DNA from 3 places in the Serratia sp. LTN-2 genome. Region 1 is predicted to be linked to each of the others. Evidence: predicted binding sites of a transcription regulator. Region 1 holds the regulator's gene; each other region holds the start of a gene.
The links. Region 1 encodes CRP, which controls carbon source genes, mostly activating them, when cyclic AMP is high. Its sites were predicted from a motif close to ATGTGANNNNNNTCACAT; they were not measured.
Positions count from the first base shown of each region.

Region 1 (4,119 bases):
GCCAGCTGAAAAACGGCGACGTGGTGCTGGTGTGGTCGGAACTGCACGAGAGCGTCAACATCATGCCGCGCGGCCAGTTCCGCGCCGGGCAGGAAGAAATTTAGTGGCGCTCGGTTCTATGACTGACGGAAAAAATCAGGTAACAATGGGGCATTGCAAACCAGCGCGCACCATTTTTTCCTGACATAGAGAGCGTCAACAAGAGCCACAATAATCCCCTGACGCCGGCGCATTCAACACGGAGTGACAACCACCATGTCTGCCAAACATCCCGTTATCGCGGTGACCGGTTCCAGCGGCGCCGGCACCACCACCACCAGCGTGGCGTTCCGCAAAATCTTCCAGCAGCTCAACATTCGCGCCGCCGAGCTGGAGGGCGACAGTTTCCACCGCTATACCCGGCCGGAGATGGACGCGGCGATCCGCAAGGCGCGCGATCTGGGCAGACACATCAGCTATTTCGGCCCCGAGGCCAACGACTTCGGCCTGCTGCAGCAAAGCTTTATCGACTACGGCAAGAACGGCACCGGCCGTTCGCGCAAGTACCTGCACACCTACGACGAAGCGGTGCCATACAATCAGGTGCCGGGCACCTTCACCCCGTGGGAGCCGCTGCCGGCGCCGACCGACGTGCTGTTCTACGAGGGGCTGCACGGCGGCGTGGTCACCGAGCACCATGACGTGGCCAAACATGTCGATCTGCTGGTCGGCGTGGTGCCGATCGTCAACCTGGAATGGATCCAGAAGCTGATCCGCGATACCGGCGAGCGCGGCCACTCCCGCGAAGCGGTAATGGATTCGGTGGTGCGTTCGATGGAAGACTACATCAACTACATCACGCCGCAGTTCTCGCGCACCCACATCAACTTCCAGCGCGTGCCGACGGTGGACACCTCCAACCCGTTCGCCGCCAAGGCCATTCCGTCACTGGATGAAAGCTTCGTGGTGATCCACTTCCGCGGGCTGGATCAGATAGACTTCCCCTATTTGCTGGCGATGCTGCAAGGATCGTTTATTTCGCACATCAATACGCTGGTGGTGCCGGGCGGCAAGATGGGGTTGGCGATGGAGCTGATCATGGCGCCGCTGGTGCAGCGGCTGCTGGAAGGCAAGAAGATCGAATAAGCGCATTGAGCGCGGCGGCTGGCCGCGCTCCGTCTCGATTACGCCGGCTGGCGGATCTCGAAGCTGTGGGTCACCGTAGCGGCTTTGTTGAGCATCAGCGCCACCGAGCAGTATTTCTCCGCCGACAGGTTCACCGCTCGCTCTACGATCTTGTCGGTCAGATCCTGACCGGTGACGATGAAGTGCAGGTTGATATGGGTGAACAGCCGCGGGGCTTCTTCGCGGCGCTCGGAGGTCAGCTTCACCTCGCAATCGCGCACGTCATTGCGCCCTTTTTGCAGGATGGACACCACGTCGATCGCGCTGCAGCCGCCTACCGACATCAGCACCATCTCCATCGGGCTGGGCGCTTTATCGCCGGCGTTGCCGTCCATCAGTACCTGATGGCCGGAGGCCGATTCACCCAAAAACGTTAACCCTTCCACCCATTTAACTCTTGCCTGCATTCTGGTCACTCCGGTTGATTTCTTAAAATCAGAGTACGCTTTCGCATAGAAACAGGCAACGTAACCTGATGCTAATCATGCTGAAGCGAGACAACACGAGACACCCGCCTTACTCTGTGCTACAAACAGAGCCGCAATAAATCTTTCCGGGACACTGCATTTCAGGGAAACGCCCAGAGAAAGGCTCCTTTACCGGTATGTTAACAGAATGTAGCTTGCAGCGCTTACGGCAAGTTAATATGCTAGAGCGACAGCGTATTTTTATGACACGCCTCAAAACTTGCCGGTAGCCCTCGCTCATAACAGCGGCTACAGGCGGGTTTTACAGGGAACTCTGACCCCTGTGACACAAGGCAGCGATAACAACAGAGGATAACAGCGAATGGTTCTCGGCAAACCGCAAACAGACCCTACTCTCGAATGGTTCCTGTCTCATTGCCATATCCACAAATATCCATCGAAGAGTACGCTGATTCACCAAGGTGAAAAGGCCGAAACGCTTTACTACATCGTGAAAGGCTCCGTCGCGGTGCTGATCAAGGATGAAGAAGGTAAAGAGATGATCTTGTCCTACCTCAACCAGGGGGATTTCATCGGCGAGCTCGGATTGTTCGAAGAGGGCCAGGAGCGCAGCGCCTGGGTTCGCGCGAAAACCGCCTGTGAAGTGGCCGAAATTTCCTACAAGAAATTCCGCCAGCTGATCCAGGTGAACCCGGACATCCTGATGCGTCTGTCCGCCCAAATGGCGAGCCGCCTGCAGGTCACTTCCGAAAAAGTGGGCAACCTCGCCTTCCTGGACGTTACCGGCCGCATCGCGCAAACCTTGCTGAATCTGGCGAAGCAACCCGACGCCATGACTCACCCGGACGGCATGCAGATCAAAATCACCCGTCAGGAAATCGGCCAGATCGTCGGCTGCTCGCGCGAAACCGTTGGCCGTATTCTGAAAATGCTGGAAGACCAAAATCTGATTTCCGCCCACGGCAAAACCATTGTCGTCTACGGCACCCGTTAATCCCTGAAAAAACGGCGCAATCTGCGCCGTTTTTTATCTGCTCGCTGCCATGTGGCGTCGTCTGATCTACCACCCGGAAGTCAATTACGCACTGCGACAAACGCTGGTGTTGTGCTTGCCGGTGCTGTTCGGCCTGCTGATCGGCCAACTGCAGCTCGGCCTGATGTTCTCTCTGGTGCCCGCCTGCTGCAATATCGCCGGTCTCGACACGCCGCATAAGCGCTTCTTTAAACGGCTGATCGTCGGCGGTGCGCTGTTCGCCCTCAGCAGCCTGCTGCTGCAACAGGCCCTGCTGTGGCATCTGCCGCTGCCGGCACTGATGCTGGGTCTGGCGCTGTTGCTCGGCGTCACTGGCGAAATCAGCCCGCTGCACGCCCGGCTGTTGCCGGCGGCGCTGGTGGCCGCCATCTTCGCTCTCAGCATGGCTGGCACGGTACCAATCTGGCAGGCGCCGCTGCTGTACGCGATCGGCACCGCCTGGTACGGCTTATTCACCTGGTTCTGGTTCAAACTGTGGAAAGAGCAGCCGATGCGCGAGACGTTGAGCCAGCTTTATCTGGAACTGGCGGACTACTTCGAAGCCAAGTATTCGCTGCTGACCCAACACACCGACCCGCAAACCGCGCTGCCGCCGCTGCTGGTGCGCCAGCAAAAGGTGATGGATCTGATCAGCCTTTTATACCAACAGCTCAATTTCCTGCCGCACGCCAACAACCTCGAACAAAAGCGCCTGCAGCGCGCCTTTCAGGTGGCGATGGATCTGCAGGAGCACATCACCGTCAGCCTGCATCTGCCGGAGGAGGTGCAAAAACTGGTGGAGCAGAGCCAGGCCGAAGCGATCATTCGCCGCAACGCTCAGGTGATCGCCGGCCGGCTGCGCGTGGTGGCGCACGATATTCTCTACCATCAACATTCGAAGCGCTTCTCCATGAGCCACGAACTGGCGGCGCTGGAAAAAATGGCGGCGCAGCATCCCGATAACCCGGTCGGCCAGTTTTGTTATTACCACTTCAGCCGCATCGCTCGCCTGCTGCGCACCCAGCATCCGCTGTACCGCCGCGACCTGATGCCCGGCCAGCACCGCCTGCCGTTTTGGCCGGCGCTGGCCAGCTACCTGTCGTTCAAATCCACCGCCCTGCGCAACGCCGCGCGGCTGGGGGTGACGCTGGCGGTCGGCAGCAGCCTGGGTGCGGTTTTCAACCTGCCGAAGCCTTACTGGATCCTGCTCACCATCATGCTGGTGAGTCAAAACGGCTATAACGCCACCCGGGTGCGTATTCAGCACCGTGCGCTGGGCACGATTGCCGGGCTATTGCTGGCGGCCGGGCTGTTGCAGCTGCAGCTGCCGGAAGGAGAAACGCTGAGCATCATGCTGGTGATCACGCTGCTGGCCTACCTGGTTTCGCGCAAGAATTACGGGCTGTCGGTGATTGGCTTTACGGTCACGGCGGTTTACACCCTGCAGCTGCTGGCGCTGAACGGCTCGCATTTTCTGGTGCCGCGTCTGATCGATACGCTGATAGGCTGCGTGCT
Region 1 covers NZ_JCAXDO010000010.1:194,829-198,947, reverse strand. Annotated here, with positions in the region: gene AC6BYQ_RS19035 (YheU family protein) at 1-104, shown strand, start outside; gene AC6BYQ_RS19030 (phosphoribulokinase) at 256-1,125, shown strand; gene AC6BYQ_RS19025 (OsmC family protein) at 1,164-1,571, opposite strand; gene crp (cAMP-activated global transcriptional regulator CRP) at 1,954-2,586, shown strand; gene AC6BYQ_RS19015 (YccS/YhfK family putative transporter) at 2,636-4,119, shown strand, end outside.

Region 2 (4,119 bases), on a different contig from region 1:
CCACCGGCAGGGTGTAGGCCGGGCTGATGCCGCCGCAGGCGGTGTACAGCGACAGCTTGCCGATCGGAATCCCCATGCCGCCGATGCCCTGATCGCCCAGGCCGAGGATGCGTTCGCCGTCGGTGACCACGATCACCTTGACGTTCTGCTTGGTGGCGTTTTGCAGCATGTCATCGATGCGATCGCGGTTCGGGTAGGAGATGAACAGCCCGCGCGCGCGGCGGTAGATATCGGAGAAGTGTTCGCAGGCCTCGCCGACGGTCGGGGTGTAGATGATCGGCATCATCTCGCTCAGGTGCGAGTCCAGCAGGCGGTAGAACAGGGTTTCGTTGGTGTCCTGGATGTTGCGCAGATAGATGTGCTTATCGTTATCGTTCTTGAAATCCTGATACTGGCGGTAGGCGCGTTCCACCTGTTCTTCGATGGTTTCCACCGCTTCCGGCAGCAGGCCGTGCAGGTTGAAGTGGCTACGTTCTTCCTCGGTGAAAGCGCTGCCTTTGTTCAGCAGCGGAAATTCCAGCAGAATTGGGCCGGCGTAAGGGATGTAGAGCGGGCGTTTGCTTTCGTATTCTAGTTCCATCAGTTTTACTCTTCACGTATCAGATAACTTTATTGCCGACGATCCTAAAAGATAAAGAGCAGATGTACAGCATTTGTTGCCAGATGATGAACCAGGTTGGCGTAATTATCGACAATCAAATGATTTTTTAACTAAATAAAGTGTCTGCGGCGGCGTCGGGGCATTGTATTTGGCGGGCGGGGCTGTTAGCGGCGGAACCGGATGGCTCCGCCGTGGTGCGCTTAGAACGCGGTGCGGCTGACGTTCTGGCAGCCCAGCGCCGCCAGGGTGGCGCGGGTGGCGTCCCATTGGCTGATGATCGCGTCCTGCGGTTCGGCCAGCACGGCGCGGCGGATGTTCTGGCAGTCGCCGCCGGAGAGGTTCAGCAGGATCAGCGCGGCCTGCAGCGGCGGCAGGCTCGGGTTGAAGGCGGCGTTTTCCGCATAGCGGCCGGCGTAGATGTTGCCGTCTGCCGTTTCCAGCGCCACGCCGCTATGGGCGCGGCTGTATGGCGCGTGGCTTCGGTTGGCCGCCGCCAGCGCCGCTTGCGCCAGCGCATCGTTCAACGCCAGCTGATGGCCGTGATCGACCTCGTCCATCAGCAGTGAGGCGACATCCAGATCTTTCGGGCCGAAGGCGTCCGGCAGATAGTCCGCCAGCGTGGCCGGCGCGCGACCCGGCAGGCGGATTTGCAGCTCGCCGCCGCTGTTCAGCTCATTCATAAACTGGCGGCAGTGGCCGCACGGCGTGTAGTTGACGGTGACCGAGGCCAGCGCTTTTTCGCCGCGCAGCCAGGCGTGCGTCACCGCACTCTGTTCCGCATGCACGGATTGCTGCAGTGGCGCGCCGCTGAACTCCATATTGGCGCCGAAATAGAGATTGCCGCTCTGCCCGCGCGCGATGGCGCCGACGTGGAAATGCGATATCGGGGTTAACGAGCAGGCCGCCGCCAGCGGCAGCAGAGCGAATGCCAGCGCGTCATCGTCCAGTCCGCAGCCTGAGCGGATCGCCGCCGCTTGCTCGGCCGTGAACATCGCCGGAAAGTCGGACGCGTCCAGATAGGGCTGCAGGGCGGATTGCAGTGTCGCGGGCAGTGCGCTGAAAGCGGTGTGAAAACGCGGATGCATAGAAGGTCTCTCTACAGGTTAACGGGATAACATTCTAGGCAGCGCGGCAATATTAAAGTGTGACAAATATCTCTTAATTGATGAAATAAATGCAATGAAATACATAAATGCGAGATGTATCGCAAGTTTAATCCTGTTTAACCGAACAGGTGCAGCAGCACCGGGAACAGAAATGGCGCCAGTAGTGAGGTGATGATGCCGCAGATCACCAGCGCCAGCGAGCCGAAGGCGCCTTCCTGGTAGTCCATCTCCGCGCAGCGCGCGGTGCCCAGCGCGTGAGATGCGGTGCCCATCGCCAGGCCGCGCGCCGAGTGGGTGGTGATTTTCAACAGGTTGAACAGCGTATGGCCGAACACGGCGCCGAGGATGCCGACGAAAATGACGCAGACCGCGCTGATCGCCGGAATACCGCCGAGCGAGTCCGCGACGGCCATGGCGATTGGCGTAGTGACCGATTTCGGCAGAATAGAAGCGGCGATTTCCGGCGTAGCGCCCAGCCACAGGGCGATGGCGCCGCCGCTGATCATGGCGGTCAGGCTGCCGATGAAGCACACCGCGATAATCGACTTCCAGCGCGCGCGAATTTGGTGCAGCTGCTCATACAGCGGGAAGGCCAGCGCGACGACCGCCGGCTGCAGCAGATCGTTGAGGATCCTGCTGCCCTGAAAATAGCGCTCATAGGGGATGCCGGTGAGCAGCAGCAGCGGGATGATCACCGCCATGGACACCAGCAGCGGGTTGAGCAGCGGCATGTTCAGTTTGCGCGCCAGCCAGCGCGCGGCGAAGTAGACCGCCAGCGTCAGCGGCAGCGACCACCAGATTTCATGGATCATGGGTTGCCCTCCGTATCGTCGGGCTTACCGACGATGCGGCGCTCGCGGTGGAAATAATGTGAGGTATAGCCGACCACCACCAGCACCATCAGCGTGCTGATGAGGCAAGAGATAACCAGCGGGCCCAGGTGCGCCACGATCTGGTCGTAGTATTTCATGACCCCGACGCCGATCGGCACGAACAGCAGCACCATATAGCGGATCAGTAAATGGCAGCCGGGTTTAACCCACTTGGCCGGCAGGATCTGGGTGGAAAGCAGGGCGAACAGCAGCAGCATGCCGAGGATGCTGCCGGGAATGGCGAACGGCAGCAGCGCCGCCAGCGCGTTGCCGACGAACAGACAAAGGTAGATGAGGAGCAGGGCCCTGAGGTATTTCCAGCACAGTGTGAGCACGTTGGCCATTGTCTTTTCCCGTTTAACTGATGCATTCATCATACAATTAAACTGTGAGCCATGCCACAGATCGCACCATGAATTCTCGCTATGGCCGCCATGCACGATCGTTGGGTTGACAGCCTGGATTAAGTGTAGCGCGCCGGATTAAGGTGCATCTTCAGCCGCCGTCGCCTGTTCCGCCAGCCGATGGCCGAGGAAGAAAAACAGCAGGCTGAGCAGCGCGGCGACGATCAGCATCACGAACATCAACGGCGGCGCGGCGTAGCTGAGCAGCACCCCGCACAGCACTGGGTTGATGGCGCCGCCCAGCGCGCTGAGGTTCTGTACCCCATAGTAGCTGCCTTTCAGGTGCGGCGGCGCGATAAAGTCGATGAACATGTATTCCACCGGGATAACGATGATTTCGCCGAGGGTAAACACCGCCATCGCCGCCAGCCACAGCCAGACCGCCTCGCCGGCGACCATAAAGCCGAGCAGCCCGACGATGAAAAACAGCGTGCCCAGCGCCAGCCAGCGCAGCATGTTTTCCTGGCGCATGCCGCGACTGAGCAGGTATTGCAGGGCGATGACGATGCTGGCGTTGACGATCATCACCAGCCCGATGATTTTGTAGGCGAACTCGGCGCTGGAAACGGTGATCAGGTACTGCGACAGATAGCCGGTGAACTGTCCGAACACCACGGCGCCTAGGGTGCTGCCGAGGGTGAAGTAGATCAGCCGGCGATCGCTGCGCAAGATGGTCAGCGTCTGGCGGAAGTTGGGCAGTGAGGCTGATGCGGCGATAGGGGCTGCGTGCTGTTCCCGCCCGCGCAAGCGCAGGCTCAGCGCCGCCACCGTCGCCAGCGCCAACCCGCCCGACAGGTAAAACGGTAGCAGCGGGTTGAGGCCGGCCACCAGTACGCCGAGCGCCGAGCCGATCGCCCAGCCGACGTTGACCAGCGTGTAGTTGATTGAGAAAGCCTTGATGCGCTGCTCGACCGGCAACCAGTCGGCGAAGCAGGCCTTGATGGTGATGCTCAGCACCGAATAACAGGTGTGCAGGATCGCCAGCACCACGATCACGCCGCCGGGGCGCGGGATCCAGGGAATAGCGAAGAAGCTGAGCGCAAACAATAAAATCGACAGCAGGATCAGGCGATTTTTGCTGAATTTGTCCACCAGATAGCCGCCGTACAGGCTGGCGATGATGCCGAGGGTGAGGC
Region 2 covers NZ_JCAXDO010000002.1:308,057-312,175, reverse strand. Annotated here, with positions in the region: gene AC6BYQ_RS05190 (NAD-dependent malic enzyme) at 1-580, opposite strand, end outside; gene cdd (cytidine deaminase) at 802-1,686, opposite strand; gene AC6BYQ_RS05180 (CidB/LrgB family autolysis modulator) at 1,824-2,519, opposite strand; gene AC6BYQ_RS05175 (CidA/LrgA family protein) at 2,516-2,923, opposite strand; gene AC6BYQ_RS05170 (MFS transporter) at 3,062-4,119, opposite strand, start outside.
Region 2: a site for CRP is predicted at 1,744-1,761, ahead of cdd (cytidine deaminase). Genes of this name have one in related genera too.

Region 3 (4,119 bases), on a different contig from region 1:
TGTGTAAGATTTTGTGCTGAGAACGCTCTCATAAAAATTTCTGCGATTATGCGGTTTGTACAATAATTGGCCGTATAAAGCGCTGTGCTCAGCAGCAAGCCGAGCAATATATTTTATGCGTGGTTTTGGATCTAGCGAAAAACCCGGATTAAGCAGTTTTAGTGACGCAGATCACATTGTGTTTTTAAGTGAAATATTGTCTATATTTTTGTTTTTAAATGTTTTTATTTAAAAATCACCGCTAATAACGAAGGGAAATTACTTACGTGGTTAGCGGATAAAAATGCGTAACCATTCATCATATAAATAACAGATAACTAACAGCTATTGGCGATATTTGCTGCAATCGCTTAAACCGCTGTTTAATTAAACAATCCGGCCTTTGGCGTTATTTATCATATAAAAGCCATAAATAGTCGTTAATTCACCCAACCGACGGCGGGTTTAGCCTGCCAGAAAATAATCACTCGGGTGACCTGTTGCATTTTATTAACCTGATGTTGCGTGCGGATAAGCGAAAAACGCGAATCGGTTGCGCATTATTTGTTCATTTTCGGGCGGGAAAAGGGTGTGTTTCAGCGGTGCGCCGCCGGCATTGGCGGCGCTGAAGGCGTGTTAATAGCGGGCAGCGATGGCGTTATCGTTGAAGAACGCCATGAAGTCGGCGTCCGGTTGGCGATCGGTGATCACCCGATCGAACTGCGTCAATGGGCCGATGCAGGCCGGTTTGGTTTTGCCGAACTTGCTGTGATCCGCCACCAGGATCTTTTGCTGCGCCATCGCCATGGCGCGATGTTTCATCTCCAGTTCGTCGAAGTTGAAGCAGGTGGCGCCGTGCTGCAGGCTGAGGCCAGCGGCGGAGATAAAGGCGATGTTCGGGCAGATGTGATCGAACTCGTTGCGACCGCCGACGCTGGAAAAGATGTAGTTATTCGGTTTGAACTCGCCGCCGCACAGGATCACCTTGCAGTTCGGTTTGTCCTGCAGCGCCAGGAAGGTGTTCAGCGAATGGCACACGGCGGTGAAAGTCAGTTCGTCGGCAATGGCGTCGATGATCGCCGGGGTGGTGGTGCCGCAGTCGAAAAACACCGTGTCGTTTTCATTGATCAGCGGCGCCGCCAGCAGGCCGATGCGTCGCTTTTCCGTCACCTGTTTGGCTTTTTGATCGGAAACGAAGTAGTTGGTTACGCCGTTGCTGCGCGGATCGGCCACCACGTAACCGCCCAGCAGCACCACTGCGGCCGGCTCGGCGCTCAGATCGCGGCGAATGGTCATCTCCGAGACCCCCAGCAGCACGGCGGCTTCTTTCAGGTGGATCTTGTCAGCGCGTTTTAACGCCTGAACTAGCCGGTTGATACGTTCTTCGCGCCGCGTTTCCATAGATCCGTCTTCCCACAGGTTGTAGAGGTAAAAGGCGTGCCGCCGTTTCCGGCGTTGAACACAACAATGCGGGCCAATATCGGGCCGCGTCAGCCGCCCGTATTGTCCCGCATCGAATGGTATAGGCTGCGCCCGCCAAGGCGCGCCGACGATCAGTAGCTGCCTGCCGCCGCCTGAGCGCCGGAGACGATGGCGACGCCGGAGCTGGTGCCGATACGCGTGGCGCCGGCTTTGATCATCTTCTCGGCGGTAGCGCGATCGCGCACGGCGCCGGAGGCTTTCACGCCCATTTCGCTGCCCACAGTCTCGCGCATCAGTTTGACGTGCTCTTCCCGAGCGCCGCCGGTGCTGAAGCCGGTGGAGGTTTTAACGAAGGCCACATCGAGTTCGCGACACATTTCACAAACCTGGACGATCTGCGCATCGCTGAGCAGGCAAGTCTCCAATATTACCTTCAACGGGATCGCCGCGCAAACCTCGCGCACGGCGGCGATGTCGGCTTTCACTTCGTCCAGCAGGCCGCTCTTCAGCCAGCCGACGTTGATCACCATGTCGATCTCTTGTGCGCCGGCGGCGATCGCCGCTTTGGCTTCAAAGGCTTTGGCGACGGTCAGGCCGGCACCCAGCGGGAAACCGATCACCGAGCAAACTTTCACGGTGCTTTCCTGCAGCAGCTGGGCCGCCAGCGGTACGTAGCCGGAGTTGACGCACACCGCATAGAAGTTGTGCTGCTGTGCTTCTTCGCACAGTTTGGCGATCTGCAGTTCGGTAGCGTCCATTGCCAGCAGAGTGTGGTCAACGTAGCTGGCGTAATCGATGTTTTCGGTGGTCATCGCGATTCCTTAGTGAGGTTAAGACAGTAAGCTGGATGAAATATGTGAAAATAATAACATTCCGATGTCGATAAACCTAGCGATGTTTCAAAAATGTCGACCCGATCGTCGCTATCAGGCTGTTATACATATAACTTAAAGGCGAGTCATTTGTTATTAAAATAACATTTCAGGTGTGCTCGCGGTCTGAGCGGGCGAAACGTTGAGGGAAAAAAGATGAAGATCAATATCGATCTGGCTCCTGAAGCTTTCGGAACACAGCGGCAGGAACTGTTCCGCAATGCGGACTTCGCGGTGAGCGCGCAACGCTGTACTGCTCGTGGGCCGACGCTGACATTGGCGAATCGCCGTGGCGCGCTGACGGTCTTGCCCTATCAAGGCCTTGCGATCTGGGACGCCGAGTTTGACGGCTACTCGCTGAAGTCGGGCCGGCGCAGCGTGCGGGGCGGTGGAAGAAAACGCGATGATACCGCCGCGTTCTGCCCCGCCTGGCCTCATCAGGACGGTGCGCCGCTCCAGATGCAACGCGTGTGGCTGCAGCTGGCGGGCGACGAGCTGACGCTGCGCGGCGAGGGGGAGCGGCCGGGCGCATGCTGGCGCATTAGCCCGGCGTTGCGTTTAGCGGCGCAGAGTGCGCAGTTCACCATTGAGATGCAGGTCACCAACCTGGCCGATCGGCCGCAGCCGCTGCAGTATGTGTGCCGTCTCAATTACGATTGCATTCCCGATGCGGTGTTCCGCCAGAATCTGCCGACGCCGGCTCTGTTGGGCGATGCGCTCGGGCGGGAGCTGCTGTGCTCCGACGATCTGTCGCGCTACGTGGATCAGGCCGAGTTCTTCATGCTGGCGCCGCAAGGCCGGCGCTATGTGACGCGCTTCGCCACCGGGCAATTCAACTATGGTCTTCGACGCATCGCCGTTCAGGGCAACCGGCAGTTGCTCTCCTTTATCCAGCCGGCGAACTGTCGCCCGAATGCGCCGGAAGGAGAGGCGGGGGTGATGTTGGGAGCGGGAAAAACGCGGGCGTTCTGCGTGACCACCGGCGTGGTGTGAAAGAGACAGGGGCGGTAATGCCCCTGTCATGTTGTACGATTACTCTTTTACCCAGCCGCGGCGAATGGCGAAGGCGAACAGGAAACGATACAGGCGCGACAGCTTGTCGGCGATGACATCGCCGAACAGATTCCACACCAGTTGGGCAAACAGGCAGCCGACCATGCCGAGCAGGAAACCGCCGACCATATCCAGCGGCCAGTGCACGCCGAGGTAAACGCGCGACCAGGCGATGCCGGCGGCGACGATCATCAGCAGCACGCCGGACCAGACGCGGTGCCAGAACAGGAACGCCAGCGCAAAGGTAAAGATGGCGGTGCCGTGATCGCTCGGGAACGAGCTGTCCGGTGCGTGCGGCAGGAAGGTATAGCCAACGCCGGCGACGAACGGACGCTCATGCGGCAGCAGCGCACCGATGGTGGCGGCGGCGAGCATGGCGAACAGCAGCGCGATAGTGGTTTTCGCCACCACCTGGCGTTGCGATACCAGCTGGCTTTGCGGCCCCCACAGCCACAGGCCGACGATCAGCAGCGGCACGATGATGATCAGGTCGCGTGCCAAAAAGGTGGCAAAATCGATCATCCATTCAGGAGACGCCGGGGTCGCATTGATCCAGGCGAAAAGAAAATGGTTCAACTGTTCCATAACCGTTACCTCGTCTTGCGGCGCCAATAGCCGCTAACCGTCCAATAAATAGCCAACTGGCTTAACCAAACCCACCAACCTGCCCACAGGTTATGGGTAAGAAAATGTGCGCCGCGCATGATCTGGCCAAAGCCCATCAACATGCCGAGCGCAATGCCGCCGCACCAGCACCACCATGCCAGGCGCGGACGTTGCGGATAAAACAGGA
Region 3 covers NZ_JCAXDO010000002.1:206,636-210,754, reverse strand. Annotated here, with positions in the region: gene deoR (DNA-binding transcriptional repressor DeoR) at 616-1,380, opposite strand; gene deoC (deoxyribose-phosphate aldolase) at 1,533-2,213, opposite strand; gene AC6BYQ_RS04750 (aldose epimerase family protein) at 2,430-3,266, shown strand; gene ybjG (undecaprenyl-diphosphate phosphatase) at 3,306-3,911, opposite strand; gene AC6BYQ_RS04740 (phosphatase PAP2 family protein) at 3,917-4,119, opposite strand, start outside.
Region 3: a site for CRP is predicted at 2,256-2,273, ahead of deoC (deoxyribose-phosphate aldolase). Genes of this name have one in related genera too.